Saccharothrix espanaensis DSM 44229: one gene and its partner. The protein of the gene in region 1 interacts with the protein of each later gene in a pairwise test. Links are inferred from orthologs where the notes say so. Each region holds a gene or a part of one and is shown in the gene's direction. Other genes may lie near its edges. The genes, in order: rlmB and BN6_RS38100.

The links.
Region 2: the proteins of rlmB (region 1) and BN6_RS38100 interact in binary tests that used the Escherichia coli proteins (3 or more experiments, as listed by UniProt). The link is inferred for Saccharothrix espanaensis DSM 44229 from one-to-one orthologs.

Annotation. Positions count from the first base shown.
Region 1 is NC_019673.1:397,052-411,453, reverse strand. What follows is about bases 5,287-8,051. They hold rlmB (23S rRNA (guanosine(2251)-2'-O)-methyltransferase RlmB), read left to right. Parts: upstream 5,287-6,070; coding sequence 6,071-7,033; downstream 7,034-8,051. Other genes in these bases: BN6_RS01960 (MBOAT family O-acyltransferase), read left to right, coding at 7,107-8,051; cysS (cysteine--tRNA ligase), read left to right, coding at 5,287-6,066. In the rest of the region: DNA repair protein RadA, read right to left, coding at 1-516; BN6_RS41495 (copper chaperone PCu(A)C), read right to left, coding at 613-1,431; BN6_RS01995 (CarD family transcriptional regulator), read left to right, coding at 1,721-2,209; ispD (2-C-methyl-D-erythritol 4-phosphate cytidylyltransferase), read left to right, coding at 2,242-2,934; ispF (2-C-methyl-D-erythritol 2,4-cyclodiphosphate synthase), read left to right, coding at 2,931-3,410; BN6_RS01980 (PPOX class F420-dependent oxidoreductase), read left to right, coding at 3,452-3,850; BN6_RS01975 (HAD family hydrolase), read left to right, coding at 3,995-4,609; more of cysS, read left to right, coding at 4,678-5,286; more of BN6_RS01960, read left to right, coding at 8,052-8,528; BN6_RS01955 (MFS transporter), read left to right, coding at 8,889-10,115; BN6_RS01950 (GGDEF domain-containing protein), read left to right, coding at 10,354-11,808; BN6_RS01945 (fumarate reductase/succinate dehydrogenase flavoprotein subunit), read right to left, coding at 11,822-14,402. UniProt on the Escherichia coli protein: Specifically methylates the ribose of guanosine 2251 in 23S rRNA.
Region 2 is NC_019673.1:8,690,575-8,705,039, reverse strand. Bases 1,138-3,965 are described here. They hold BN6_RS38100 (bifunctional ADP-dependent NAD(P)H-hydrate dehydratase/NAD(P)H-hydrate epimerase), read left to right. Parts: upstream 1,138-1,765; coding sequence 1,766-3,166; downstream 3,167-3,965. Other genes in these bases: alr (alanine racemase), read left to right, coding at 3,208-3,965; glmS (glutamine--fructose-6-phosphate transaminase (isomerizing)), read left to right, coding at 1,138-1,680. Outside these bases: more of glmS, read left to right, coding at 1-1,137; more of alr, read left to right, coding at 3,966-4,320; BN6_RS38090 (alpha/beta fold hydrolase), read left to right, coding at 4,317-5,420; tRNA (adenosine(37)-N6)-threonylcarbamoyltransferase complex ATPase subunit type 1 TsaE, read left to right, coding at 5,417-5,869; BN6_RS38080 (acyl-CoA synthetase), read right to left, coding at 6,057-7,382; BN6_RS38075 (thioredoxin family protein), read right to left, coding at 7,417-7,722; BN6_RS38070 (MerR family transcriptional regulator), read right to left, coding at 7,710-8,081; tRNA (adenosine(37)-N6)-threonylcarbamoyltransferase complex dimerization subunit type 1 TsaB, read left to right, coding at 8,208-8,882; rimI (ribosomal protein S18-alanine N-acetyltransferase), read left to right, coding at 8,894-9,337; tRNA (adenosine(37)-N6)-threonylcarbamoyltransferase complex transferase subunit TsaD, read left to right, coding at 9,330-10,382; BN6_RS38050 (BTAD domain-containing putative transcriptional regulator), read right to left, coding at 10,427-13,357; BN6_RS38045 (NAD(P)-dependent oxidoreductase), read left to right, coding at 13,460-14,320; BN6_RS38040 (alkaline phosphatase D family protein), read right to left, coding at 14,365-14,465. UniProt on the Escherichia coli protein: Bifunctional enzyme that catalyzes the epimerization of the S- and R-forms of NAD(P)HX and the dehydration of the S-form of NAD(P)HX at the expense of ADP, which is converted to AMP.

The DNA of each region.
Region 1 (14,402 bases):
GACGATCAGCACGCCGGGCCGGACCGCCTCCACCTGCCCCAGCACGGCCGCCAGGTCGCTCTCCGCGGCGAGGTACATCTGCCCGTGGATGTTGCCGGTCCGCTCGGCCCGCAGCCGCACCTGCCCGGCCGACTCCTCGCCGGTGATGTAGAGCGACGGCACGCCGCCCTTCACCGCCCACTGGTAGGCGACCTCCAGCAGCAGCGTCGACTTGCCGACGCCGGGCTCCCCGGCCAGCAGGACCACCGCGCCGGGCACCAGCCCGCCGCCGAGCACCCGGTCCAGCTCCGACACGCCGGTCTTGCGGGCGCGCGCCGACTCGACGTCGACCTCGCCGATGGGCCGGGCCGGCGAGCTGGGCGCGCCGGCCACCACCCGGCCGGCCGTGCGGGTGACGCCGCGCTCCTCGACCGTCCCCCACGCCTGGCACTCCGGGCAGCGGCCGACCCACTTGGCGACCTCGTTCCCGCACTCGGCACACCGGTAGGTCGTCGTCGCGCGCCCGTTCTTCACCACGCCACGCAGGCTAACGACCACCCCCGACAACGCCGGAACCCGCCGCGCGCACCGGGCGCACGACGGGTTCGGGGGGCCTCGCGGGCGGTTGCCCGGTCAGTGCTCGGCGGGCTCGTCCTTGCGCGGCTCGGGAGAAGCGCCGATCGGCAGGTCGAGCGTGACCTGGCCGGCCTTCTCGAACAGGAACGTCACCCGCAGCGTCTGGCCGGGGCGCAGGTCCTTGGTGAGACCCTTCAGGGTGATCTTCACCTTGCCCGGCTCGGACGGCGCGGCCGACGAGGTCGGGCTCGCGGAGCTGCCGGAGGTCGGCGTCGACGTCCCGGTCACCGACGAGCCGGTGGTCCCCGTGGCGCTGCCGGTGGTGCTGCCGGTGGTGCTGCCGGACGTGCCCGAGGTGCTCCCCGTGCGGCCGGTGGTCTGGGGCGCGCCGGACTGGCCCGAACTGTCCGCCGACGGCGTGGTGGTCGCGGTGGCCGTCGAGTGGGCGGAGCCCGACGAGGAGCCGTGCGGGGTGGTGGTCAGGCGGGTGCCCTGGTCGTCCTGGTCGGCGCCGCTCTGGATGGCCGTGTTCGGCTCCAGCTCCGCGTCACCGCTGATCCGGCCGCCCTCGGCGATGTCGGCGGTCACCGAGACCAGCTTGTCGGCAGCGGTGCCGTTGTTCGCGATGACCACGACCACCGGGGCGTCGTCACCCTCGTGGTAGTAACCCTCGGCGACCGGGAACAGGAGCTGGGCGTCCCGGACGGCGATGTCGCCGGCCTGGCCTTGCGCGCCGTTCACCGCGGCGACCTGCTGGTCGGTCTGGGTGATCTGACCTGCGCTGCAACCCGCGGCGGCCAGGCCGAGGCCCGCCGCGACGGCGGCCACGAGGACCAGGCGGCGTGGCGCTGGGGACTTCTGCGGTGCGCGACCCACGGCTTCTCGGATCCTTCCGGTGTGCTGACCAGGCGGGGCCGTACCCGGTCGTAGCGGGTCGACCACCAGTCCAGGAGCCTAACCGGGCCGCCGATCACCCACCTCATGTGGTGCCCCACAGCCGCCGGGGCCGTCCACAGTGGAGCAAGATCGACCTGCGCCGTTGCACGCGACCGGGTGGTTTGTCAACCCCCCTCGCGGCCCTGACCTGCGCGAACTGATCTCCGGACGCCGAAGAGGGGATTGCTCGACGTGTTAGGATGGGGTTAGCGAAAGGGGCAGAGGACACATGGTTTTCAAGGTCGGAGAGACCGTCGTCTACCCGCACCACGGTGCCGCTCTCATCGAAGCGATCGAGACCCGGTTGATCAAGGGCGAGGAGAAGAAGTACCTCGTCCTCAAGGTCGCCCAGGGTGACCTCACGGTCCGCGTCCCCGCCGACAACGCCGAGATCGTCGGTGTGCGTGACGTCGTCGGCCAGGAGGGTCTCGACAAGGTCTTCGAGGTCTTGCGTGCTCCTCACACCGAGGAGCCGACCAACTGGTCCCGGCGGTACAAGGCCAACCTGGAGAAGCTCGCGTCCGGTGACGTGAACAAGGTGGCCGAAGTGGTGCGCGACCTGTGGCGGCGTGAGAAGGATCGCGGATTGTCCGCCGGTGAGAAGCGGATGCTGGCGAAGGCTCGACAGATACTGGTCAGCGAACTGGCGCTCGCCGAGGGCACCGACGAGGACAAGGCAGAGGTCCTGCTCGACGAGGTCTTGGCCACCGCGTCCTGATCATCGAAACTCCCAGGTAGAGATCCGCGAACATGGGTGTGGTCGCGCTCGTGCCCGCGGCGGGCCGGGGTGAGCGGCTGGGTTACGGGCTGCCCAAGGCGCTCGTGCCGGTCGGTGGCGTGCCGCTGTTGGTGCGTGCCGTGCGGGGCCTGTTCGAGGCAGGTCGCGTGCAGCACGTGGTGATCGCCGCACCACCGTCCGATGTGGACATCGTGAACACCGTCACCGCCCCGTTGGCACCCGCCGGCGGGGCGGTACACGTGTTGGCCGGTGGCGCCGAGCGGTCCGACTCGGTCCGGCTGGCGCTGGCGTACGCGCTGCGCGAGATCCCGGGCACGACCATCGTCCTGGTGCACGACGCCGCCCGCGCCTTCACCCCGCCGCACGTGGTGCGGGCCGTGGTGGAGGCGGTCGAGGCGGGCCGGCCGGCGGTCGTCCCGGTGCTCCCGGTGACCGACACGGTCAAGCAGGTCGACGCGGACGGTGTGGTGGTCGCCACCCCCGACCGGGCGGCGCTGAGGATCGTCCAGACCCCCCAGGGCTTCGACGCCCGGGTGCTGCTGCGCGCGCACGAGTCCGGGCTGCACGCGACCGACGACGCGGGCCTGGTGGAGCGGCTGGGCGTCCCGGTCGCCACCGTCGCCGGGCACCAGGACGCCATGAAGATCACCACCCCGTTCGACCTCGCGGTCGCGGAGGCACTGCTCGTGGGAGGCCAGGCGTGAGGGTCGGCATCGGGTCCGACGTCCACCAGGTGGAACAAGGCCGGGACTGCTGGATCGCCGGCCTGTTCTGGCCGGACGTGCCCGGCTGCGCCGGCCACTCGGACGGCGACGTCGCCGCGCACGCCCTGTGCGACGCCCTGCTGTCGGCCGGCGGCCTGGGCGACCTCGGGGCCGTGTTCGGCACCAGCGACCCGCGCTGGTCGGGCAGGCACGGCGTCGAGTTCCTCGCCGAGGTGCGCCGACTGCTCGCCGAGCAGGGCCTGCGGGTCGGCAACGCGGCGGTCCAGGTGATCGGCAACGCACCCAAGGTCGGCAGGCGCCGGGACGAGGCGCAGCGCGTGCTGTCGGCGGCCGTCGGCGGCCCTGTCTCGGTCAGTGGGACGACGACGGACGGCCTGGGCCTCACCGGCCGAGGTGAGGGCATCGCGGCGATCGCCACCGCGCTGGTCGTCCCGGCGGACGCGCTGTCGCAGTGATCCGGTGTCGCACTGAACCGGCCCGCACTAGCCTGTGACGCATGGCGATCATCCTCAGCGCGGCGACGCGCGACCTGGTGGACGGCAGGAACTACGCCACGATCTCCACGCTCAACAAGGACGGCAGCCCGCAGAGCTCCGTCATGTGGATCACCCGGGACGGTGACGAGATCCTGTTCTCGACCGTCCGGGGCCGGCTCAAGGAGCGCAACCTCGCCCGCGACCCGCGGGCCAGCGTCTCGGTGTGGTCCAAGGACGACCCCGAGACGTACGTGGAGCTGCGCGGCACCGTGTCGATCGTCGAGGACGAGGACCGCACGCTGGTCAACGCCCTGGCGCAGAAGTACCTGGGCACCCCGTACCCCGGCGAGGAACCCGACGCCGTCCGCGTGGTCCTCCGCCTGACCCCGACCAAGGTCACCGGCAACGCCGCGAAGTGACGCCGACACCTCCGCGCGTGCGGGAAACGCCGGCGGCGGGCCCGCGCCGCGTCCTGCCGGGACCGCCGGCGCGGGGGTGTGGTGTGCGTCGCGGTCCGGGTGCGGGGCTTCACCCGAGTGGTCCAGACCACGTAGCGTGCGGATGTGACGATCCGCGCCGTCCTCTTCGACTTCTCCGGCACTTTGTTCCGCCTGGAGCACGACTCCCTGGCCGAGCACGCGGACCTGATGCGGGCGCTCACCGCGCCGGTCGGGGTCGCCGAGGGCCTCGACATCGACCCCGACGAGTGGCAGCGCCGCGACCTCGACGGCGACCTGCACCGCGACCTGCACGTCAAGGCGCTCGTGGCGGCCGGGGCGCGGGACCCGCACGACTTCTACGCCCGGCTGTGCTCGCCGCCGTTCTGGCAGCCCTACCCGGACACCGCGACCGCGCTGGGCACCGCCCTGCCGACCGCCGTGGTGAGCAACATCGCGTGGGACATCCGGACCGTCTTCGCCCGGCACGGCGTCCAGGACCGGGTGGACGAGTTCGTGCTGTCCTTCGAGGTCGGGCACGTGAAGCCGGACCCGAAGATCTTCCGGATCGCCTGCGACCGGCTGGGCGTGCACCCGAGCGAGGCGCTCATGGTCGGGGACAGCGAGGAGGCCGACGGCGGCGCGGCGGCGGTGGGCTGCCAGGTGGCGATCGTGCCCCCGCTGGAGACCGGCGAACGGCCGGACGCACTGCTCCGGGTGCTGCGCGAGCACGTGGCATAGGCAGCCGGCATAAGCACAACCAGGCGGGCGATTCAACCCCGCGGGGCCAACGCCCGTACCATTCCCACGTGAGCCTCCACCTGTACGACACGGCGAGCCGGTCCATGCGGGCATTCCACCCGCAGGTCTCCGGAACGGCGTCGATCTACGTGTGTGGGGCGACCGTGCAGGGCGTGCCCCACATCGGCCACGTGCGCAGCGGCCTGAACTTCGACGTCCTGCGCCGCTGGCTGGGCCGCACGTACGCGGACGTCCGACTGGTGCGCAACGTCACCGACATCGACGACAAGATCCTGGCCAAGGCCGCCGACCACGGGCGTCCGTGGTGGGAGTGGGCCTACCAGCACGAGCGCGCGTTCGAGGACGCGTACACGGCGCTGGGCTGCCTGCCGCCGTCGTACGCGCCGCGCGCCACCGGCCACATGACCCAGATGGTCGAGCTGATGCAACGCCTGGTCGACCGCGGCCACGCGTACGCGTCGCGCGGCGACGTCTACTTCTCGGTCACGTCGTTCCCGGAGTACGGCGCGCTGTCCGGCCAGAAGCCCGACGAGGTGCACCAGGGCGAGTCGGCGGGCCAGGGCAAGCGCGACCCGCGCGACTTCACGCTGTGGAAGGCCGCGAAGCCCGGCGAGCCGGCCTGGCCGACGCCGTGGGGCGCGGGCCGGCCCGGCTGGCACCTGGAGTGCTCGGCGATGGCGACCGCCTACCTCGGCGGCACCTTCGACATCCACGGCGGCGGCATCGACCTGATCTTCCCGCACCACGAGAACGAGCGGGCGCAGTCGCAGGCGGCCGGCGACGGGTTCTCCCAGTACTGGATGCACAACGCCTGGGTGACCCTCAGCGGCGAGAAGATGTCCAAGTCGCTGGGCAACACGGTCGCCATCCCGGAGCTGCTCAAGCAGGTCCGGGCGCCGGAGCTGCGGTACTACCTGGTCGGCCCGCACTACCGGTCGACGATCGAGTACTCCCGCGAGGCGCTGGAGGAGGCGGTCTCGGCCTACCGGCGGATCGAGTCGTTCCTGCGCCGCGTGGTGGAGCGGACCGGGGCGGTCGGCGAGGACGGCGTGCTGTCGCAGCCGTTCACCGCGTCGATGGACGACGACATGGGCACGCCGGGCGCGCTGGCCGCGATCCACAAGCGGGTCCGGGAGGGCAACACGGCGCTGGAGGCGGCCGACGACCTGTCCGCCCGCGCGGCGGCCGAGTCGGTGCGCGCCATGGCCGGCGTGCTCGGTGTCGACCCGCTCGCGTGGACCGACACCACGACCACCGGGGCCGGCAGCCGCCAGGCGCTGGCCACTCTGGTCGAACACGTGCTCGAAGAGCGCGTGAAAGCCCGCCAGGGCAGGGACTTCGCGAAGGCCGACGCGCTGCGCGACCACCTGCTCCAGGCCGGGATCGCCGTCGAGGACACCCCCGACGGTCCGCTGTGGACGTTGAAGGACGACTGAGCTCGTGGCAGGGAACTCCAAGCGCCGGGGTGCTATGCGCAACCCCGGATCCAAGAAGGGCGCGGTCGTCGGTTCCGGCGGGCAGAAGTCGAAGGGCCTGCAGGGCAAGGGCCCTACCCCGAAGGCGACCGAGCGGCCGAACCACCCCGCGTTCAAGCGGGCCCAGGCCGGCGCGAAGGCCGACCAGTCCCGGTCGCGCCGGCAGAAGAACGCCGAGAACACGCCGGAGACGGTCGCCGGGCGCAACCCGGTGGTGGAGTGCCTGCGCGCCGACATCCCGGCGACGGCGCTGTACGTGGCGATGGGCATCGACACCGACGACCGGGTGGCCGAGGCGGTGAAGCTGGCCGCCGACCGGGGCATCTCGGTGCTGGAGGTGCAGCGCGGTGAGCTCGACCGGATCACCGGCGGCGCGATGCACCAGGGCCTCGGGCTCCAGGTGCCGCCCTACGAGTACGCCGAGCCGCGCGACCTGCTCAAGATCGCCAAGGAGTCCGGCCACCCGCCGCTGCTGGTGGCGCTGGACGGCGTGACCGACCCGCGCAACCTGGGTGCCGTCGTGCGCTCGGCGGCGGCGTTCGGGGCGCAGGGCGTGGTGCTGCCGCAGCGGCGTTCGGCGAGCATCACCGCCGTCGCGTGGCGGACCAGCGCGGGCACGGCGGCGCGGATGCCGATCGCGATCGCCACGAACCTGACCCGCCAGTTGCGCGAGTGGGCCGAGGCGGGCCTGATGATCGTGGGCCTGGACGCGGACGGCGACGTCGACGTGGACGGCCTCGACCTGGCCACCGGGCCGCTGGTGGTGGTCGTGGGCTCGGAGGGGCGCGGGCTGTCCCGGCTGGTCCGGGAGACCTGCGACCAGACCGTGTCGATCCCGATGGCACCGGGCGTGGAGTCGCTCAACGCGTCGGTGGCGGCCGGTGTGGTGCTCGCCGAGGTGGCCCGGCGGCGCAGGCTGGAGCTTTGACCGGGTGTGACGGTGGTCGTCAGGTCACCCGAACGGCGACCTTGACGACGACCGCCGGATAAGGTTCCCGGCGATGTCCTTCGCCACGCCCCTGTTCCTGTGGTTCTTCCTCCCGGTCGTGCTCGCGGCCGTCCTCGTCGCGCCCGCGAAGCGGCGCAACGGGGTCGTGGCGGTCGCGAGCCTGTTCTTCTACTTCACCGGCGCGGGCGGGACGACGTTCCTGCTGCTCGGCGCCATGCTGGTGAACTACCTGGCCGGCCGCCGGCTGGAGCCGGGCGCGCCGGGCGACCGGAAGCTGGTGCTGGTCGGCGCGATCTGCCTGAACCTGGGCGTGCTGCTGGTCTGGAAGTACCTGGGGTTCGCCACCGAGCAGCTCGCCGCCATCGCGTCGATCATCGGCGTCGACCTGCCGGTGGTGCACCTGGCGCTGCCGATCGGCATCTCGTTCTACACGTTCCACCACATCTCGTACGTGGTGGACGTCTACCGGGGTGAGCGGCCGGCGCTGCGGGAGCCGGTGGCGTTCGTCACCTACATCGCGATGTTCCCCCAGTTGGTGGCCGGACCGATCGTCAGGTTCAGGGAGATCGCCGACCAGTTGCCGCAGGAGCGGCTGCACCGTTGGGACGACATCGCGGCGGGGTTCCCGAGGTTCGCCCTGGGGCTGTGCAAGAAGGTCGTCATCGCCGACTCGTTGGCCCCTCTGGTGGACGCCTGCTTCGCGACCCCGAACGACCGGATGACCTTCGCGATCGCCTGGTTGGGCGCGATCGGTTACACCCTGCAACTGTACTTCGACTTCTCCGGTTACTCGGACATGGCCATCGGACTGGGCCGGATGCTCGGCTTCCGGCTGCCGGAGAACTTCGCCCGGCCGTACTCCTCGGTGACCATCACCGAGTTCTGGCGGCGCTGGCACATGTCGCTGTCGCGCTGGTTCCGGGACTACGTCTACATCCCGCTGGGCGGGAACCGGACCGGCGTGCTGCGCACCTACCGGAACCTCGGGATCGTTTTCGTGCTCACCGGTTTCTGGCACGGCGCGAACTGGACGTTCCTCGTGTGGGGATTGTTCCACGGCGCGCTGCTGGTCCTGGAACGGCGTTTCGGTTGGGATTCCGGACCGGTTACCACGCGCGCCCGAATTGGCCGGCGGGCGCTCACCACGGTGCTCGTGGTAATCGGCTGGGTGTTCTTCCGGTCGGCCGACCTCGGCGACGCGTTCACCATCATCGGGCACCTTCTGGTACCCGATTCCGGCGGTCTCGGCGAAGCCGTGGCGGCGGCGGCGACGAATCAGCGGATTGTGCTGCTGGTGGCCGCGCTGGCGATTGTCGTAATGCCCGCGCACCCGGTGACGGGGCCCTACCTGGAGTCCTCGCGGGACAAGATCGCGGTAGCCGCTAGGGTGTCCCTGATGACGGTGGGCGTTGCCTACGCGGCGATCCTGGTCGCCAGCGGTACGTTCAGCCCGTTCCTGTACTACCAGTTCTGATGATCGACAAGCGTGCCGCGGCAACAATTGCCGAACGGTGCTCCGACCACCCACTGGTCGGCCCGCACGAACGCGCTGGACCGCACGGACCAGCGGTGCGACGACCAATGGAGGTCGCCTTGACCCTGGGTAGGCGAGCTTTGCTCACGGCGGGTCACCTACCGTCAACTGTCAAGAATAGGTACCCGGGTTATCGCCATTGTAACTACTTTATGTAACTGATCTAGTCCGTTCGGGTACACACTGTGGTAGGACAGAGAGTGAACAACCAGCAGCTTCTACCGTGCTAACCGAGATAATTGTTACGTCGGGTGGGGGTAACGTGACTCACTCATCGGGGCCGACGAACCTGGAGGAGCGGTGACTTCCGGGGGGACCATCCGCGCGCTCGTGGGCAACCGCGAGTTCCGCGGGCTGTGGATCGGCTCGACCGCGTCCACGGTCGGCGACCAGCTCGCGGCGGTGGCCCTGTCACTCCTGGTGTTCGAGCGCACGAACTCCCCCGCGTGGACCGCCCTGACCTGGTCGCTGACGCTGCTCCCGTCGCTGGTGTCCGGCCCCTTGCTGGGCTGGCTCGCGGACCGGTTCCCCCGACGCACGGTGATGGTCTGCTGCGCCTGGGTCCAGGCCGCCCTGGTCGGTCTGATGGCGGTGCCCGGTGTCCCGTTGTGGATCATGATAGTCCTCCTGGTCACCGTGCTGATGGTCGCCTCCCCCTTCCTGGCGGCGCAGGAGGCGAGCCTGCCGTCGGTGCTGCCGGAGAAGCGCTACGACGACGGCGTGGCCCTGTTCGGCACCTCGGTGGACGTGGCCCAGATGGCCGGTCTGGCCGCGGCGGGCTTCCTGGTCACCGCGACCAGCCCGCAGGTGGCCCTGGCGATCGACGCGGCGACGTTCGTGCTGGTCGCGATCCTGGTGCAGACCTCGGTGACGTTCCGCCCGGCGGCCGACCCGCTCGGCTCGGCACATCGGGATGCCGAAGATCGCAAAGGAGCTTTCGCCCTACTCGTCACTGAACCGCGTTTGCGCTCTCTAATGGGTATGCGCATGTTGGCAGGCATCGCGATGGTGCCCGAGGGTCTGGCCGTGCCGCTGGCGGCCGACCTGGACGCGGTGTGGGCCGTGGGGCTCATCCTGGCCATCGAGCCGGCGGCCAACGTGCTGGGGGTGGCGGTGCTGTTCCGGCTGGTCAGAGACCCGGCGAAGCGCGAGCGGCTGATCGGGCCGCTGGCGATCCTGTCGCTGGCCCCGCTGGTCATGTTCGCGCTGAACCCCAACCTGACCTGGACGATCGCCCTGCTGGTGATCGCCGGCATGGCCGGGGCGTACCACACGCCCGCGCGCTCGGCGTGGATGCGGATCCTGCCGGACGAGTACCGCGGCCGCGCTTACGGCATCGCGCGGACGGCGCTGCGGTCCAGCCAGGGTGGTGGGATGGCCCTGGCGGGCGTCGTCGCGCACGCCATCGGCTCGGTGACCGCGACCCTGGCGGGCGCGGGCGCCATCGGGCTGCTCCTCGCGGGGCAGGCGACCGTAGCCTGGAACCGGGCAAGGGCCAGGACCGACCCGAACACGGTGACCACATGAAACGTACTCATCATCAATGGCGATTGTCATGACGAGGCGTTCGTGCGCACTCAGCGAGAACGCACGCACGTACGGTGAAGATTCCGGACCGGGCTCAAGGAGAGCGATGGGGTCACCACTCGCGGTTACGCATGGCAGACGCTCCTCTACTCGCGACTTGGGTACCGAGGGGGGCCGTGAGGCCGTCGCTGCGCCGGCGAGTGGCCGCGCGGCGGCGGCATGAGTGTAGGGGGACGTGGTGAAGAACAGTTTGCCTGACCACGGGCCGTCCGCGACAGCCAAGTGGCGGCTGAGTCGCAACTGGGACCTTTGGGCGCTGCGCCGCACCGCGATCGGCTACATCCTTTCCGTCGAACTGGCGGTCGGAATTGCCGCCATTTGGCTGCTGACTACCCTCGGTTCCGCACCGACCACGGATTGGCTGCGGTTCGCGGCCCTGCTGTTGGCGATCACGGTCCACTTGACGATCGTGCGCCGCGCCGAGGAATCCCGACGTGACGAATCCGCAGGTCCGTACTTCGACCTCACGTCGGTCTGGACTTTCGCCGCCGCGATCGTGCTGCCGCCCGGCATGGCCGTGCTGGTCGCCGTGTGGCTGCGGATCGTGCTGTGGCCGATCGCCCGGCGGCAGCCGTACCGGTTCGTGTTCACCTCCGCGCACATCGTGGGCAGCACGCTGCTCGCGAACGCGGCCGTCCACCTGTCGGGATTCTCGCTGGACGCCTCCGGCCGGGTCCTGACCGACCTGGCCCTGCTGGGCGTGCTCGTCCTGGTGGCCACGCTCTACTGGTTCGTCCAGGTGCTGCTGATGACGGTGGCGCTGAAGATCGTCAACCCGCAGACCCGGTTCGTCGACTCGCTGGGCACGCGCAACGACAACATGCTGGAGATGACCACGCTGGGCGTCGGCGCGATGCTCGGGCTGCTGGTCGCCACGCACTGGGTCGCGCCGCTGCTGCTGGTCCTGCCGGTGATCCTGGTCAACGCCCTGCTGCACCGCGCGTCGGAGCGGCAGGCCCACCTGGAGCGGCTGGTCGCCGAGCAGCACAAGGCGCACCTTCAGCTGACCAAGGACGCGCACACCGACTACCGCACCGGCCTGTTCAACACCAACGGCCTGAGCGAGCACGCGGGCAAGCTGACCGACCGGTGCAAGCACGCCGGCCAGCCGGTGACCGTGCTGGCGATCGACCTCGACCACTTCAAGCGGATCAACGACACCTGGGGCCACCCGGCGGGCAACGCGGTGCTGGCCGAGGTGGGCCGCATCCTGCGGGAGAAGCTCCGGCCGGGCGACGTGGCCGGCCGCGACGGCGGCGAGGAGTTCGTGGTCGTGCTGGCCGACACCGGCCTGGCCCAGGGCACCGCGATCGCCGAGCGGGTGCGCGAGGCGATCGGCGAGATGTCCGTGGTGACCACCGACAAGCACCGCAACACCGTCACCCTGCGCGGGCGCAACCTGCCGCTGACCGAGGACGGCCCGGAGGTGCGGGCGATCTCCGCGTCCGTCGGCGTGGCCGTGGTCCCGGACAACGGCGAGAGCCTGCTGGCCGCGCAGCACAGCGCCGACGCGGCGCTCTACACGGCCAAGGAGAACGGCCGCAACCAGGTCCGCGTGGCGGGCATCGACATCCACGCCCACCGGCTGCCCGTGCCGCGCGTGGACGAGCCCGAGATCACCCGCTCCGCCTGAACCCGGCGCGCGACTAGCGCCCTCCGACCGAACGGAGGGCCTGACGCGCGTAGGCGCGCACGTCCGCGTCCGAGTCACCGAGTGCCCGTTCCAGCGCAACCTCGACTTCAGGCCGGTCAGCCCACCGCACGAGTACCCGGACCACGGCTTTCCTAACGTCGAGGTTCACGTCCGCCAGGCGCGCCACCACCGCCGCGGGCTCCTCCACGGCCCACACCGCGCCCACCCGGACCTGCCACGCCGGGTCGTCCAGCGCCCGTCGCGCGACCGGCCGCAGCACCCCGAACCCGGCGCCCGCCTCCAGCGCCGCGGCACGGACCAGCAGGTCGGGGTCGTGCGCGAGGGCGACCAGCACGTCCGGGCGGGCGCGCAGCCCGCCCAGCCCCTTGGCCACCAGGACCCGCAGCTCCCGTTCCGGGTCGTCGGCCGCCCGCGCCAGCTCGTCGGCCGCGCGCAACGCGACGAGTCCTCGGACCCCACTCGAACGGACCGCGGCCGACGGGTCGTCCAGCGCTTCGGCGTAGGTGTCGACCGTGCCGAGCTTCAGCGCCCAGAGGACCTCCAGGGCGACCGCGCGCGACGGGGAGAGCCGCAGCGCCTCCCCGAGCTCCTCGGTGGCCGGAACGACCTCCACGAGCTCGCGCAGGCCCGCCCCGGCCGCCTCCCGCACGTCGGCGTCCTCGTCGGCCATCGCGCGCACGAGGGCGAACTCGAACCCGGCGGGCACCGCCTCGGTGAGCAGCGCGACCGCCGACCGCCGCACGGCCGGGTCCGGGTCGGCCAGGTACGGGCCGACCGTCGCCAGGTCCGGCTGCTCGTCGGTGAGCGCCAGCAGCTCCAGCAGGCGCTCGGAGCCCGCGCCCGCGGCCTTGTCGGCCGCCGGCTCCGCGAGGGCCGCCACGGCCACCTCACGGCCCGCCAGGACGGTCACCTCGCCCGGCGGCGGCGTGAAGCCCTCCACCGGTACCAGGTAGGGCGCCACCGGCCGGGTGACGAACTCCGTCCCGCCGGCCGCGTTCTTGCGCAGGTTGAGGTGGCGGAACCAGTCCTGGTCGTCGCGCTCGGGCAGGTCGACCCGGTCGTGGTAGAGGCCCCAGCGGCTCTCCGCGCGGGTCAGCGAGGCGTGCGCGGCCAGTTCGGCGCAGTCCCGGATGAACGTCACCTCGGCGCACCGCATCAGCTCGTGCGGGGTGCGCGCGCCCATGCCCTCGATCTCCGCGGTCATCCGCACGAACGTCTCCAGCGCGAGTTCGAGCTTCGTGCCGGTCTTCGGCGGTGCCACGTAGTCGTTCACGAACCGCCGCAGCTTGTACTCGACCTGCGGCTGGGGCGGGCCGTCCGGGTTGCGCAACGGCCGGTAGACCAGCTCGTGCGCGTCGGTGATCTGGTCCTCGGGCAGCTCTCCCGGCGGCACGGCGGACCGCGCCGCGTCCGCGCCCGCGAGGTCGCCGAAGACGAACGCGCCGAGCATGTAGTTGTGCGGCACGCACGCCAGGTCGCCCGCCGCGTAGAGGCCGGGGACGGTGGTGCGCCCGTGCTCGTCCACCCACACGCCGGACGCGGAGTGCCCGCCGCACAGGCCGATCTCGGAGATGTGCATCTCCACGTCGTGCGTGCGGTAGTCGTGCCCGCGTCCACTGTGGAACGTCCCGCGCGTCGGCCGTTCCGTGGTGTGCAGGATGTTCTCCAGCGCCGCGACGGATTCCTCGGGCAGGTGCGTCGTGCGCAGGTACACCGGGCCCCGGTCGGAGGCGATCTCCGCCGCCACCTCGGCCATCATCTGCCCGGACCAGTAGTCGCAGTCCACGAACCGCTCGCCGAGCGCGTTGACCTGGTAGGCGCCGAACGGGTTGCCCACGTACGCGCACGCCGGCCCGTTGTAGTCCTTGATGAGCGGGTTGACCTGGAAGCACTCGATGCCCGACAGCTCCGCGCCGGCGTGGTAGGCCATGGAGTAGCCGTCGCCGGCGTTGGTCGGGTTCTCGTAGGTGCCGTAGAGGTACCCGCTGGCGGGCAGGCCGAGCCGGCCGCACGCGCCGGTGGCCAGCACCACCGCGCCCGCCGAGACCGTGACGAACTCGCCGGTCCGGGTGTTGAAGCCGACCGCGCCGACCGCCCGGCCGGCGGAGGTCAGCACGCGCACCGGCATCACCCGGTTCTCGATCCGGATCCGCTCGCGCATCGACCGCTCGCGCATCACCCGGTACAGCACCTTCTTGACGTCCTTGCCCTCCGGCATGGGCAGCACGTACGAGCCGGACCGGTGCACCTGGCGGACGTGGTACTCCCCCGCGGCGTCCTTCTCGAACTTCACGCCGTAGCGCTCAAGTCGTTGCACCATCGCGAATCCGCGCGTCGCGGTCTGCATCACGGTGCGCTGGTCGACGATCCCGTCGTTGGCCCGGGTGATCTCGGCGACGTAGTCCTCCGGCGACGCCTTGCCCGGGATGACGGCGTTGTTGACGCCGTCCATGCCCATCGCCAGCGCCCCGGAGTGCCGCACGTGGGCCTTCTCCAGCAGCAGCACGGACTTCCCGTGCTCGGCGGCGGTGATCGCGGCCATCGACCCGGCCGTGCCACCGCCGACCACCAGC
Region 2 (14,465 bases), 8.3 Mb from region 1 along the record:
GTCGGTCGCGAGGCGTTCGCGGGCACCGCGGGCATGGGGCACACCCGGTGGGCGACGCACGGCGCGCCGATCGACCGCAACTCCCACCCGCACCGCGACGTGAGCGGCCGGGTCGCCGTGGTGCACAACGGGATCATCGAGAACTTCGCCGCCCTGCGCGCCGAGCTCGAAGCGCGCGGCGTCGAGATGAGCAGCGACACCGACACCGAGACCACCGCCCACCTGATCGCGTTCGCCTACGCCGAGGGCGACACCAAGGGCGACCTCGCGGCCAGCGTGCGCGCCGTGGTCCGCCGCCTCGAAGGCGCGTTCACGCTCGTCGTGACGCACGCCGACGAGCCGGACACGGTGATCGCCGCGCGCCGCTCGTCCCCGCTCGTGGTCGGGGTCGGCGAGGGCGAGACGTTCGTCGCCTCGGACGTGTCGGCGTTCATCGAGCACACCCGCGAGGCCGTGGAGCTGGGCCAGGACCAGGTCGTGGTGATCGACCGGTCCGGCTACACCGTCACCGACTTCGACGGCGAGGCCGCCGAGGCCAAGCCCTTCACGGTCAACTGGGACCTCTCGGCCGCCGAGAAGGGCGGCCACGAGTACTTCATGCTCAAGGAGATCGAGGAGCAGCCCGAAGCGCTCGCGAACACGCTGCGCGGCCACTTCCGGGACGGCCGGATCGTGCTGGACGAGCAGCGCCTGTCCGACCAGGACCTGCGCGACGTCGACAAGGTGTTCGTGGTGGCCTGCGGCTCGGCCTACCACTCGGGGCTGGTGGCCAAGTACGCCATCGAGCACTGGACCCGGCTGCCGGTCGAGGTGGAGCTGGCCTCCGAGTTCCGCTACCGGGACCCGGTGCTGGACCGGGACACGCTGGTCGTCGCGGTGTCGCAGTCCGGCGAGACCGCGGACACCCTGGAAGCCGTAAGGCACGCCCGTGCGCAGAAGGCGCGCGTGTTGGCCGTGTGCAACACCAACGGCGCGCAGATCCCGCGGGAATCCGACGCCGTGCTCTACACGCACGCCGGCCCGGAGATCGGCGTGGCGTCGACCAAGGCGTTCCTGGCCCAGATCGCGGCGAACTACCTGGTCGGCTTGGCGCTGGCGCAGGCGCGCGGCACCAAGTACCCGGACGAGGTGGCCCGCGAGTTCCACGAGCTGGAGGCCATGCCGCACGCCGTGCAGCGGGTGCTGGAGACCGTCGGGCAGGTGCGCGCGCTCGGCCGTGAGCTGGCCGACTCGAAGGCCGTGCTGTTCCTGGGCCGCCACGTCGGCTACCCGGTGGCGCTGGAAGGCGCGCTCAAGCTCAAGGAACTGGCCTACATGCACGCCGAGGGCTTCGCGGCGGGCGAGCTCAAGCACGGGCCGATCGCGCTGATCGAGGAGGGGCTGCCGGTCGTGGTGGTCATGCCCTCGCCCAAGGGCCGCGCGGTGCTGCACTCCAAGCTGGTGTCCAACATCAGCGAGATCCAGGCGCGCGGCGCGCGGACCATCGTGATCGCCGAGGAGGGCGACGAGACGGTCCGGCCGTTCGCCGACCACCTCATCGAGGTGCCCGCGGTGCCGACGCTGCTCCAGCCGCTGATCTCCACCGTGCCGTTGCAGGTGCTGGCCGCCGAGATCGCCCGCAGCCGGGGCTACGACGTGGACAAGCCGCGCAACCTGGCCAAGTCCGTGACGGTCGAGTAGTCCGCCACCCGGCGGATCAGCCCGCGGCGATCAGCCCGCCCCCTGGCGGTGCGCCGACCGCGGCGAGGAGGCAGGCTGTCGCGCTATGCGGGGACTGTGGACCACTGATCGGGTTCGGGCGGCCGAGGAGCGCGTGCTGGCGCGGGTGCCCGCCGGGTCGTTGATGCGGCGGGCGGCGTTCGGCGTGGCCGTCGCCGCGGTGGACCTGCTCGACGGCCGGCGGCGGGTCGGGCTGCTGGTCGGCGCGGGCAACAACGGCGGCGACGCGCTGTGGGCCGGGTACTACCTGCTGCGGCGCGGGATCGCGGTGTCCGCGGTGCTGCTCGACCCGGCTCGGGCGCACGCCGAGGGGCTCGCCGCGTTCCGCCGGGCCGGCGGGCGGGTGGTCGACCGGCTGCGCGACGTCGACCTGGTGGTGGACGGGATCGTGGGGCTCTCCGGGCGCGGCCCGCTGCGGCCCGCCGCGGCCGAGCACGTCGCCCACCTCGACGCGCCGGTGCTCGCGGTCGACTCGCCCAGCGGCGTCGACCCGGACACCGGGGCGGTCGACGGGCCCGCCGTGCGGGCCGACGTCACCGTTACGTTCGGCTGCCTCAAACCCGTGCACGCGCTGGCCGACTGCGGCGAGGTGCGCCTGGTCGACCTCGGGCTGGAGCCCGAGCTCGGCGGGCCGGACCTGGTCGAGCTCGACCTCGCGGACGTCGGCGCGGCCTGGCCGGTGCCCGGTCGGGACGACGACAAGTACACCCAGGGGGTCACCGGCGTCGCCGCCGGTTCGGCGACCTACCCCGGCGCGGCCGTGCTGGCGACCGGGTCGGCGCTGCTGGCCACCTCCGGGATGGTCCGGTACGCGGGCGCGGCGGCCGAGGGCGTCCGGGCGCAGTGGCCGGAGGCGATCTGCACCGGGTCGATCACCGACGCGGGCCGCGTGCAGTCCTGGGTGGTCGGGCCGGGCCTGGGCACCGGGCTCGGTGCGGAGGACGTGCTGCGCACGGTGCTGGAGGCCGGGGTGCCGGTGTGCGCGGACGCCGACGCGATCACCATGCTGGCCAACAACCCGGACCTGTGGGACGCCCGCGACCCGGACACCCCGGTCGTGCTCACCCCGCACGACCGCGAGTTCGAGCGGCTGGCCGGCGAGGTGGGGCCGGACCGGGTGGCGGCGGCCCGGCGCGCCGCCGGGAAGTTCGACGCCGTGGTCCTGCTCAAGGGGCACGCCACGGTCGTCGCCGCGCCGGACGGCCGGGTCCTGGTCAACCGCGCCCGCACGTCGTGGGCCGCCACGGCGGGCTCCGGCGACGTCCTCTCCGGCCTGATCGGCTCGCTGCTGGCGGCCGGGCTGGACCCGTTGCTCGCGGCCGGTTGCGCCGCCCGGGTGCACGTCCTGGCGGCCGAGCTGGCCGCCGACGGCGCGCCGATCCCGGCGTCGGCGCTGCTGTCGGCGGTGCCGGACGCGATCCGCGCCGCGCGGCGGGAGGCGTCCTGACCCGCGCCCGCGCGCGCCCGCCGCACCCACCCTGTGTCACCATGAACGGTGTTATGGCCGCTCCTCGCGCTGAGGTCGTGATCGACCTCGACAACCTCCGGCACAACGTCGAGTACCTGGCCCGCTTGGCGTCCCGCGCCGAGACGATGGTCGTGGTCAAGGCCGACGGGTACGGCCACGGTGCCGTGGAGGTGGCCAGAGCCGCCCTGGAGGCGGGCGCGACCTGGCTGGGCTCGTGCTCGCTGGCCGAGGCGCTGGTGCTGCGCGCCGCCGGGATCTCCGCGCCGGTGCTGTCCTGGCTGGACCCGGCGGGCACGGACTACGCGCCGGGCGTCGAGGCGGGCGTCGACCTGTCGGTGTCCTCGCTGCGGCAGCTGGCCGCCGTGGCCGAGGCGGCGCGGGGGGTCGGCCGGCCGGCCCGGGTCCACCTCAAGATCGACACCGGGCTGTCCCGCAACGGGTCCCGGCCCGACGAGTGGGGCGCGCTGGTGGAGAAGGCCGCGGCCACGCCCGAGGTGCGGGTGCACGCGGTGTGGTCGCACCTGGCGGTCGCCGACGAGATCGGGCACCCGGCGACCGACGCGCAGGCCGAGCGGTTCGACGACGCCTACCGCGAGGCGGTGGCGGCCGGGTTGGACCCGATCCGGCACCTGGCCAACTCGGCGGCCGTGCTGACCCGCCCCGACCTGCACTTCGACCTGGTCCGGCCGGGGATCGCGGCGTACGGGCTGAACCCGGTGCCGGAGCCGTTCGACCTGCGGCCGGTGATGACGTTCCGCTCGTCGGTGGCGCTGGCCAAGCGCATCCCGGCCGGCGAGTCGGTGTCCTACGGGATGAGCTGGACGGCCAAGACCGGGACGACCGTGGCGCTGGTGCCCGTCGGGTACGCCGACGGCGTGCCGCGCACCCTGTCCAACCGGATGCACGTGTGGCTGGCCGGCGCGCGACGGCCCGTGGTCGGCCGGGTGTGCATGGACCAGGTGGTGGTGGACTGCGGCGACGACCCGGTGGCCGAGGGCGACGAGGTGGTGCTGTTCGGCGCGGGCACGCACGGCGAGCCGACCGCCCGGGAGTGGGCCGACATCACCGGGACCATCGACTACGAGATCGTCACCGGCATGTACCGGCCCCGGGTGACCAGGACCTACCGGTGAACACGCTGTGGAAGGCCGTCGGCTGGGCCGGCGGGATCCTGGGCGCGGCGGCCACCGGCGTCGCGGTCGGCGTGGCCGCGAACCAGAAGAAGGTCGCCGACGACCGCCAGGCCGACGACCCGCTGGCCGACGAGCCGCTGGGCCGGCTCACGCCCACCCGCGAGTCGACCGTGGCCGCCGAGGACGGCGTGCCGCTCTCGGTCGAGGAGGTCGACCCGGCCGACGGCGGCGAGCCCGAGCTGACCGTCGTGCTGGTGCACGGCTTCGCGCTGGACCGGCGGTGCTGGCACTTCCAGCGGCGCGACCTGGCCGCGCTGACCGGGCCGAGGGTCCGCCTGGTGCTCTACGACCAGCGCGGTCACGGCCGGTCCGGTCGCGGCGCGGTCGAGTCGAGCACGATCGAGCAGCTCGCGCACGACCTGGACTCGGTGCTGCGGGCCGTGGTGCCCGACGGGCCGGTGGTGCTGGTCGGGCACTCGATGGGCGGCATGACGATCATGGCGCTGGCCGAGGAGCAGCCGGAGCTGTTCGCCGACCGGGTGCGCGGCGTGGCGCTGGTCGGCACGGCGGCGGGCGCGGTCGGCGGTGCCGGGCTGCCCCGCTCGGTGCTGTCCCGGTACAACCCGGTCACCCTGGGCGTGGGTCGGCTCGCCGGCCTCCAGCCGGGGTTCGTGGAGTGGGTGCGGCGGCGGGCGAACACGTTGACCTGGACCGGGATCCGGGCACTGGCGTTCGGCGACGGCAAGGCCAGCACGTCGCTGGTCGACCTGATGGAGCAGATGATCAACGGCACGACCGTGCAGGTGCTCACCGAGTTCCTGGAGACGCTCGGCACCCACAACCGGTACAAGGCGCTGGTCGGCCTGCGGCACTGCGAGGTGCTGGTGATCAGCGGCGACGCCGACAAGCTGACCCCGTTCTCGCACGCCGAGCGGATGGCCGAGGAGATGCCGCACGGCGAGCTGGTCCGGGCACCCGGCGCGGGGCACATGGTGATGATGGAACAGCCGGACCTGGTCACCGGGCACCTGGTGGGCCTGCTCCGGCGCAGTGCCGTGGAACGGACGGAGAACAGGCGGCGGTGGTGGCGACGAGCGTGACCCTCCCCAGGGTGGAGGACACCGAGGAGTTCGGGCGCAGGCTGGGCGGGCTGGTGCGCGGCGGCGACCTGCTGCTGCTGGCCGGCCCGCTGGGCGCCGGCAAGACGGCCCTGGTGCGCGGGCTCGCGGCCGGCCTGGGCGTGCGCGGGCGGGTGAGCTCGCCGACGTTCGTGATCGCGCGCGTGCACGACCCCGCGCCCGGCGGTCGCGGCGTGCCGCTGGTGCACGTCGACGCCTACCGGCTGGGCGGCGACCTGGACCAGCTGGACGACCTCGACCTGGACACCGACCTGGTGGACGCGGTGGTGGCGGTGGAGTGGGGCGAGGGCGTCGCCGAGCGGCTGTCCGAGGACCACCTGCTGATCACGCTGGAACGGCACGACGACGACGTGCGCACCGCCCGCCTGGAGCCGCACGGGACGTGGTCGGAGCGCGAACTGCCGGTCTGAAGCGCCCGGTCGCCGCACCGGGCGTCCCCCGGTGCCCGGCGCGTCCCTCGGTAGTTCGGCGCGTCGCTCGGTAGTCGGCGCGGCGGGTGATGGCCTGGCGCGGTGGCCGGTGGTTCGGTGCGCGGCGGTTGGTGGCCTGGCGGGGCGGCCGGTGGTTCGGCGCGGGGTGGTCGGTGGTTCGGCGGGGTCACCGCAGTTCGCGCTTGAGCACCTTGCCCATGTCGTTGCGCGGCAACGCGTCGAGGAAGCGCACCACCCGCGGTCGCTTGTGCGGGGTGAGCAGGCGGGCCACGTGGTCGGCCAGGTCCCGTTCGGTGGCCGGGGTCGCGGTCGGCACCACCCACGCGACGACCCGTTCGCCCAGGTCCTCGTCCGGTTCGCCGGTCACCGCCACCTCGGCCACGCCGGGGTGCTCCAGCAGGGCGTTCTCGACCTCGCCCGCGCCGATCTTGTAGCCGCCGCTCTTGATCAGGTCGGTGGCCCGCCGGCCGACGATCCGCAGCGCGCCGTCCGGCTCCACCACGGCCAGGTCGCCGGTGCGGAACCAGCCGTCGGCGAACGCCTCGCGGGTCGCGTCCGGGCGGTTGAGGTACTCCAGGAACAGGTTCGGGCCGCGCACCTCGACCTCGCCCGGCTCGTCGCCCACCACCCGGACCTCGACGCCGTCCAGCGGCGGGCCGACCGTGCCGGGGCGGCGGTCGCCGGCCGCGCGGACGCTGGTGTTCATCAGGGTCTCGGTCAGGCCGTACCGCTCGACCACGCGCTGCCCGGTCAGCTCCTCCAGCCGCCGGTGCACGGTCACCGGCAGCGGCGCCGAGCCCGACACCAGCAGCCGGGCCTTCGCGAACGCCGGCGCGTGCTCGGGCGCGGCGGCGATCCGGTGGTACATGGTCGGGACGCCGAACATCATCGTGCCGACGGTGTCCAGCGCCTCGGCCGCCGCCGCCACGCTGAACGACCCGAGGTGGTGCACCGTGCCGCCGCGCCGCAGCGGCCCGATCACGCCCACGCCCAGACCGTGCACGTGGAACAGCGGCAGGCCGTGCACCACCACGTCGTCGGCGGTCCACTCCCACGCCGCGGCCAGCGCGTCGAGGTTCGACGCCAGCGCCCGGCGCGGCAGCACGACGCCCTTCGGCGGCCCGGTCGTGCCCGAGGTGTAGACGATCAGCGCGGGCGCTTCGCCGTCCGGCTCGGGCAGGTCGACCGGTGTTCCGGACGGCAGCACGTCGTCCACGACGAGGTCGGGCGCGCTGTCGGTGAGGATGTGCGCCAGCTCGCGCTCCCCGAGCTTCGGGTTGAGCGGCACCACCGGCACCCCGGCGAGCAGCGCGCCCACCACCGCCAGACAGGTCCGCACGTCCGGCCGTGCCCACACCGCGACCCGCCGCACGCCCACCAGGCCGGCGGCGACGGCACGGGCCCGGTCGGCCAGTTCGGCGTAGGTCAGTTCCTGGCCGGGGAAGCGCAGGGCCACTTTCGCGGGCGTCGTCGCCAGGGCGGGCAGCAGCATCCGCCCACCTTGGCCGGACCGCCCGCGACGCGCATCACAAGTGTGCTTCGAGCCACGCCAGGAGCTGCTGCTTCGGCCGCGCGCCGACGATCTGGGCGCGCAGCTCGCCGTCCTGGTAGAGCTGTAGCGTCGGCATCCCCATCACCCCGAGGTCACGGGCGGTGCGCGGGTTCGCGTCGGTGTCGATCTTGGCGAAGTCGACCGCGGCCAGCTCCCGGTCCAGCTCGGCCAGGACCGGTTCGATCATCCGGCACGGCGGGCACCAGCTCGCGGTGAACTCCACCAGCACCGCCCCGGAGCGGACCCCCTCGGTGAACGTCTCGTCGGTCAGCGTGCGCACGGGCGTCTCCTCTGCTCGGCCTGCTCCAGTTGCGTGCGCACGCGGTCGCGGGCGGTCGCCAGCCGGGCGATGCACTCGTCCAGCTCGGCCAGCTTGCGCCGGTACACCGCCACCGAGGCGGGGCACGCGTCGCCGCTGGTGTGGCCGTCGCGGAGGCACTCGACGAACGGCCGGGTGTCCTCCAGCGCGAAGCCGATGTCGGCCAGCGACCGGATCTCGGCGACCAGCCGCAGGTCGTCCTCGTCGTACTCGCGCTGCCCGTTGGCGGTCCGCCGCGCGGTGATCAGACCCAGGGACTCGTAGTAGCGCAGCGCCCTGGTGGTCGTCCCACCCCGCTGAGCCAGTTCACCGATGCGCACGATGCAGATCCTCCGACTTGACGTCGACGTCAAGTCCAGTGTGACCGCGGGCACGACCGACCGACTTCCGGGCGGCGAGCCGCCTCGACGGAGTCGAGGCCGTTCAACGCCGTACTCTTGACGATTGTGCTCGTGCTCGCATTGGACACCGCTACGCCCGCCGTGACCGCCGGGGTGGTCGAACTGACCGCTGATTCGCCCCCGCGCTTGTTGGCGCAGCGGGTGACGGTGAACGCCAAAGCCCACGGCGAGTTGCTGACGCCCCACGTGCAGGAAGCCATGGCCGAAGCCGGCTACTCGTTGTCCGATCTGGACGCGATCGTCTGTGGAGCGGGCCCGGGGCCGTTCACCGGCCTGAGAGTTGGGCTGGTCACCGCCGCTGCGCTGGGCCAGGCGTTGAACCGGCCTGTGTACCCCGTCCCGACGCCTGATGCGATCGCGTTGGACGCGAACACCGGAGCGCCGTTGTTGGTCGCGACGGACGCGCGGCGCAAAGAGGTCTACTGGGCCGCTTACGACGCCGCCGGCCGCCGTACCGACGGGCCGCACGTGGACCGGCCCGCCGAAGTGCTCGCGAAGCTGCCGAACCGGCCCCGGCAGGCGGCCGGCGAGGGGGCCCGGATCTACGCCGACGTGCTGGAGCTGCCGCTGGTGGACGCGGTGCACCCGTCGCCGGTGTCGCTGGTCGCCGCGGCCGCCGAGGAGCTGCTCGCGGGTGCCCGTCCGGCCGCGCTCACCCCGCTCTACCTGCGCCGGCCGGACGCCGTGGAGCCCACCGGGCGCAAGCGGGTGATCAGGTGAGGCCCAGCGAGCTGACCGTGGGGCCGTTGCGGCACGAGGACGTCGCGCGGTGCGCCGAGATCGAGCACGAGCTGTTCCCCGGTGACGACCCGTGGAGCGAGAACTCGTTCCACAGCGAGCTCGACGGCGGCAACTTCTACGTCGGCGCGCACGTCAACGGCGAGCTGATCGGGTACGCCGGGCTGGGCCTGACGGACTTCGAGTCGAGCGTGCACACCATCGCCGTGGTCTCCGGGCACCAGCGCGGCGGGGTCGGCAAGACCCTGCTGCGGACCCTGCTGGCCAAGGCCGACGAGCTGGGCCTGCCGGTGTTCCTGGAGGTCCGCACGGACAACGTGCCCGCGATCTCGCTCTACCTCGCGCACGGTTTCGAGCACCTGGGCCTGCGCCGCCGCTACTACCAGCCGTCGGGTGCCGACGCGTACACGATGGGAAGGCCCGCGAACCGTGACTGACCGGCTCATCCTCGGTATCGAGAGCTCGTGCGACGAGACCGGCGTCGGCATCGTCCGGCTCGGCCCGGACGGCGCGCTGGAACTGCTCGCCGACGAGGTCGCCTCCAGCGTGGAGGAGCACGCCCGGTTCGGCGGCGTGGTGCCCGAGGTGGCGTCGCGGGCGCACCTGGAGGCGATGGTGCCGACCATGCGCCGGGCCGTGGAGCAGGCCGGGATCGAGCTGTCGGACGTGCACTCGATCGCGGTCACCGCCGGTCCGGGGCTCGCGGGCGCGCTGCTGGTCGGCGTGTCGGCGGCCAAGGCGTACGCGGCGGCGCTGGGCAAGCCGCTCTACGGCGTGAACCACCTGGCCGGGCACGTGGCCGCGGACACCCTCCAGCACGGCCCGCTGCCGCAGCGGTGCGTGGCGCTGCTGGTGTCCGGCGGGCACTCGCAGCTGCTGCTGATCGAGGGGCTGGCGGACAAGATCACCGAGATCGGGTCCACGGTGGACGACGCGGCGGGCGAGGCCTACGACAAGGTGGCCCGCCTGCTGGACCTGCCGTACCCGGGCGGCCCGCCGATCGACAAGCTCGCCAAGCGGGGCAACGGGTGCGCCATCGCGTTCCCGCGCGGGCTGACCGGGCCGAGGGACTCGAAGTACGACTTCTCGTTCTCCGGGTTGAAGACGTCCGTGGCGCGGTGGGTGGAGCGCAAGGAGCGGGCCGGCGAGGAGGTCCCGCTGGCGGACGTGGCCGCGTCGTTCCAGGAGGCGGTGGCCGACGTGCTGACCGCCAAGGCGATCCGGGCGTGCAAGGACCTCGGCGTGGACACCCTGGTGATCTCCGGCGGGGTGGCGGCGAACTCGCGGCTCTCCGGGCTCGCGGCGCAGCGGTGCGCGGAGGCGGGGATCGAGCTGCGGGTGCCCAGGCCCCGGCTGTGCACGGACAACGGCGCGATGATCGCCGCGCTGGGCGCGCACCTGGTGGCGGCGGGCGCGGAACCGTCCCGGATGGACCTGTCCACGACGCCCGGCCTGCCGGTCGGCACCATCCAGATCGTCTGAGCCCCCGGTCCTGGCTCCCCGGGTCCGGCTCCCGGTCTGGGGAGCTAGGACGCGTCCCGGTCGGCGAGACCTTCGGCGAAGGACCGCTCGAACCGGTCCGCGCCCAGCGCTTCGCGGGCCGCGGCGGTGATCCGGTCCACGTCGTAGCGCTGCGCGGCGGGCAGCGGGACGCCGACCGACAGGCGGTTGGCGGCGGCCCGGCCGAGCAGGCGGGCGGCTTCCTCGTGGTCGCCCGCGAGCGCCCGCGCCCCGGCCAGCCCCTCCTGCCCGAGCGCGACGGCTCGGGGGTCGCCGGTCTGCCGGGCCAGGCGCAGGCCCTCCTCCTGGAGCTTGAGCGCTTTGTCGACATCTCCCCGCAGCTCGGCGACGAACCCGCGTTCGGCGAGCACCAGGGTCGCGCCCGCCTCGAAGCCGACCTGCCGGTGCCAGTCCTGGATGCGCAACAGGATCCGCTCCGCCTCGGCCAGGTCGCCCTCCTGGCGCGCGCCGAGCGCCAGGCCGGTCTCGGCGTACATCTCGCCGGGGGAGAAGCCCCGGTCGGCGGCGAGCCGGCGGGCCTTCTCGTGGTACGCCCGCGCGGCCGTGAAGTCCTTGGTCAGCAAGGCCACCCGGCCCAGCCAGGACAGCGTGAACGACACCTCCGGCCACGATTCGAGCTCCTCGGCCAACCGCAGGCCGCCGGTGTGCAGCCGGGTGGCCTGCGGGTAGTCGCCCAGCAGCTGCGCGAGCGTGCCCAGGGCGAACGACGACTGGAGCAGGCCCCAGCGGTCGCCGAGCGCGGTGAACAGCTCTTGGGCGCGTTCGGCGGCGTCGCGGGCCCGGTCCAGGTCGCCCCGGTGCATGGCCTGGCTGACCCGGTCGCTCAGCGCCGCCGCCATGCCCCAGTCGTCGCCGCGCGCCTTGGCCTGGGTGTAGGCGCGCTCGGTGTGGCGCTCGCCGGTCGCCATGTCGCCGACCGTGGACAGCACGTACCCGAGGAACCAGTCGGCGCGCGGGTCGTCCACCGGTTCCACGACCTGGGCCGCGTGCCCGGCGAGCACGGTGAACGCGGCCTGCCACGCCCCGGTCAGGTGCCGCCGGGCCTCCTGGATGCGCCCGCGCAGGAACCAGTACCAGGCCAGGTGCGGGGCCAGGCCGGGGTCGAGGTCGAGGGCCGCGCGCAGGTTCGCCGTGTCGGCGTCCAGCCGGGCCAGCCAGTCGAGCTGGTCGTGGCCGCGCAGCCCGGGGTCGGCGCGCTCGGCCAGCGATCGGTAGTGCGCGGCGTGCCGGCGGCGGACCTCGGCCGACTCACCGGCCTCGCGCAGCCGTTCCCGGCCGTAGTCCGACACCGATTCGAGCAGCCGGTAGCGGGCCGGGCCGGTCTGGTCGGGGGCGACCACGAGCGAGCGGTTCACCAATCCCGCGAGCACGTCCGCGACGTCGTGCGGCGGCACGTCCCCGCCGCCGCAGATCGCCTCGGCGGCGGCCAGGTCGCAGCCCTCGACCACCACGGACAGCCGGCGCAGGATGATCCGCTCGGCGTCGGTGAGCAGCTCCCAGCTCCAGTCGATCATGGCGCGCAGCGTGCGCTGCCGGGCCGGCGCGTCCCGGTGGCCGCCCGCGAGCAGCCGGAACCGGTCGTCCAGCCGGGCCAGCAGGGCCCGCACGCCCAGGGCGCGGACGCGGGTGGCGGCCAGTTCGAGGGCGAGCGGCAGGCCGTCGAGCCGGCGGCACACGGCGGCCACGGTGTCCGCGTTGTCCGGGGTCAGCGCGAAGCCCGGCGCGGCGGCCGCGGCGCGGGCGGCGAACAGGCGGACCGCGTCGGGCAGGTCCAGCGGCGGCACCGACCACACGGTCTCGGCGGCCAGCCCCAGCGGCTCCTGGCTGGTGGCCAGCACCCGCACGCCCGGCGCGGCGCGCAGCAGGTCCGACACCAGCCGGGCGACCGGCTCGACCAGGCGCTCGCAGTTGTCCAGCACGAGCAGGACGTCCCGGCCCCGCACCGCGGCCACCAGCCGTTCGACGGGGTCCTCGGCGGCGTCCTCGCGCAGCCCGAGCACGTCGGCCACCGCGTCGGTGACGGTGGCCCGCCCGGACCGGTCGGCGCGCTCCAGACCGGCCAGTTCCACCAGCCACACGCAGTCCGCGGCGGTCACCGCGCGGGCGGTCGCCACGGCCAGCCGGGTCTTGCCGACCCCGCCCGGCCCGGTCAGCGTGACCAGCCGGGACGTGCCCAGCAGGGCCCGGACCGCGCGCACCGCGTCGGCCCGGCCGAGCAGTTCGGTCACCGGCGCGGGCAGGTTCGTGCGCGGTCGCGCCACCTCGTGGCTGAGCAGTTCGCGGTGCACCTCGACCAGGTCCGGGCCGGGCTCCAGGCCCTGCTCCTCGGCGAGCAGGCGGCGCAGCCCGGCGTAGCTCTCCAGCGCCTCAACCTGCCGCCCGGCCAGGAACAGCGCTCGCATGTGCAGGCCGCGCAGCCGCTCCCGCAGCGGGTGCCGGGCCACCTCGTCGGCCAGCGACACCGGCTGCCCGGCGGCGAGCCGGGCCTGCGCCCAGTCCTCCACGACGGCCAGCCGCTCGTCCTCCAGCCGCCGCGCGAACCCGACCGCGAACGGCTCGTCGGCGAACTCGGCCAGCGGTTCGCCGCGCCACAGCGCCAGCGCGCCGGCGCGGTCGCCCGCCGCCACCCGGGCCCGGAAGTCCAGCAGGTCCGACGACGCCGCGTCGACCCGCAGCGCGTAGCCCGGCGGCTGCCACGTCACCACGTCCCGGCCGAGCACCCGGCGCAGCGCGGACACCTTGGTCTGCAACGTGTTCCCGGGGTTGCCCGGCGGCCGCTCGCCCCACAGCGCCGCGCCCAGCCGCTGCACCGGCACCGGCCGGCCCTCGGCGACCAGCAGGTGCGCGAGCAGCAACCGGACCTTCGCCTCCGGCACCCGGACCGGGGTCCCGTCCGCCGCCCACACCGCCAAGGGCCCCAACACGCCGAATCGCACACCACGACGTTAGCCGGCCACCCGCAGCCGACCCGCAGCGAACCCGCAGCGGCCGCCGGCAACCTCGGCCACAGCTGATTCGAGGAAAGCGAGAAACCACTGATGAGCACGCCGCTGACGCTGATCGGCCTGGGCCCGATGGGGCAGGCCATGGTCGCGAAGTACCTGGAGCACGGCCACCCGGTCACGGTGTGGAACCGGACCGCGAGCCGCGCCGACGACCTGGTGGCCCGGGGCGCGGTGCGCGCCGACACCCCGCGTGACGCCGTGGCCGCCAACCGCCTGGTCGTGCTGAGCCTGACCGACTACCAGGCCATGTACGACGTCCTGGGCGACGCCGAACTGGCCGGGAAGACGGTCGTCAACCTCAGCTCCGACACCCCCGACAAGACCCTCAAGGCCGCCGCGTGGCTCGCCGAACGGGGCGCGGAACTGGTGGTCGGCGGCGTGATGGTGCCCGCGCCGCTGGTCGGCGAGGAAGCCGCGTACGTCTTCTACAGCGGCCCGAAGGCCGTGTTCGAGCAGCACGCGGAGGTCCTGGCGGTGATCGGCCGCACCGAGTACCTCGGCGAGGACCACGCGCTGGCGCAGCTGTTCTACCAGGCCCAGCTGGACTTCTTCCTGACCACGCTGGCCGCCACGCTGCACAGCGTCGCCCTGGTCCGCACGGCCGGCGTGACCGCCGCGCAGTTCGCGCCGTACCTGAAGGACAACGCCGAGTCGATCTGGATGTACCTGGAGGAGACGATCACCGCCGTCGACCGCGGCGAGCACCCCGGCGACCTGGCCAACATCGTGATGATGGGCGCGACCGCCGACCACGTCGTCGGCGCGAGCGAGGCGACCGGGGTGGACGCCGGGCTGCCCAGGGCCGTGCAGGACATGTACCGGCGGGCGATCGAGGCCGGGCACGGGCAGGAGAGCTGGACCGCGCTCTACGAGGTGATCAAGCCCGCGAAGTAGCCGGGCGACGGGGGCGGTCCGCCGGTCCGCCCCCGCCTCGGCCGTCAGACCGGGTTCAGGCCCGGGTTGCGGTCCTCGACCACGAACGACTTCAGCGTGGTGGCCTGCGCGCCCGGCGTCCGCACGTGCGGCAGCGCGCGGAAGT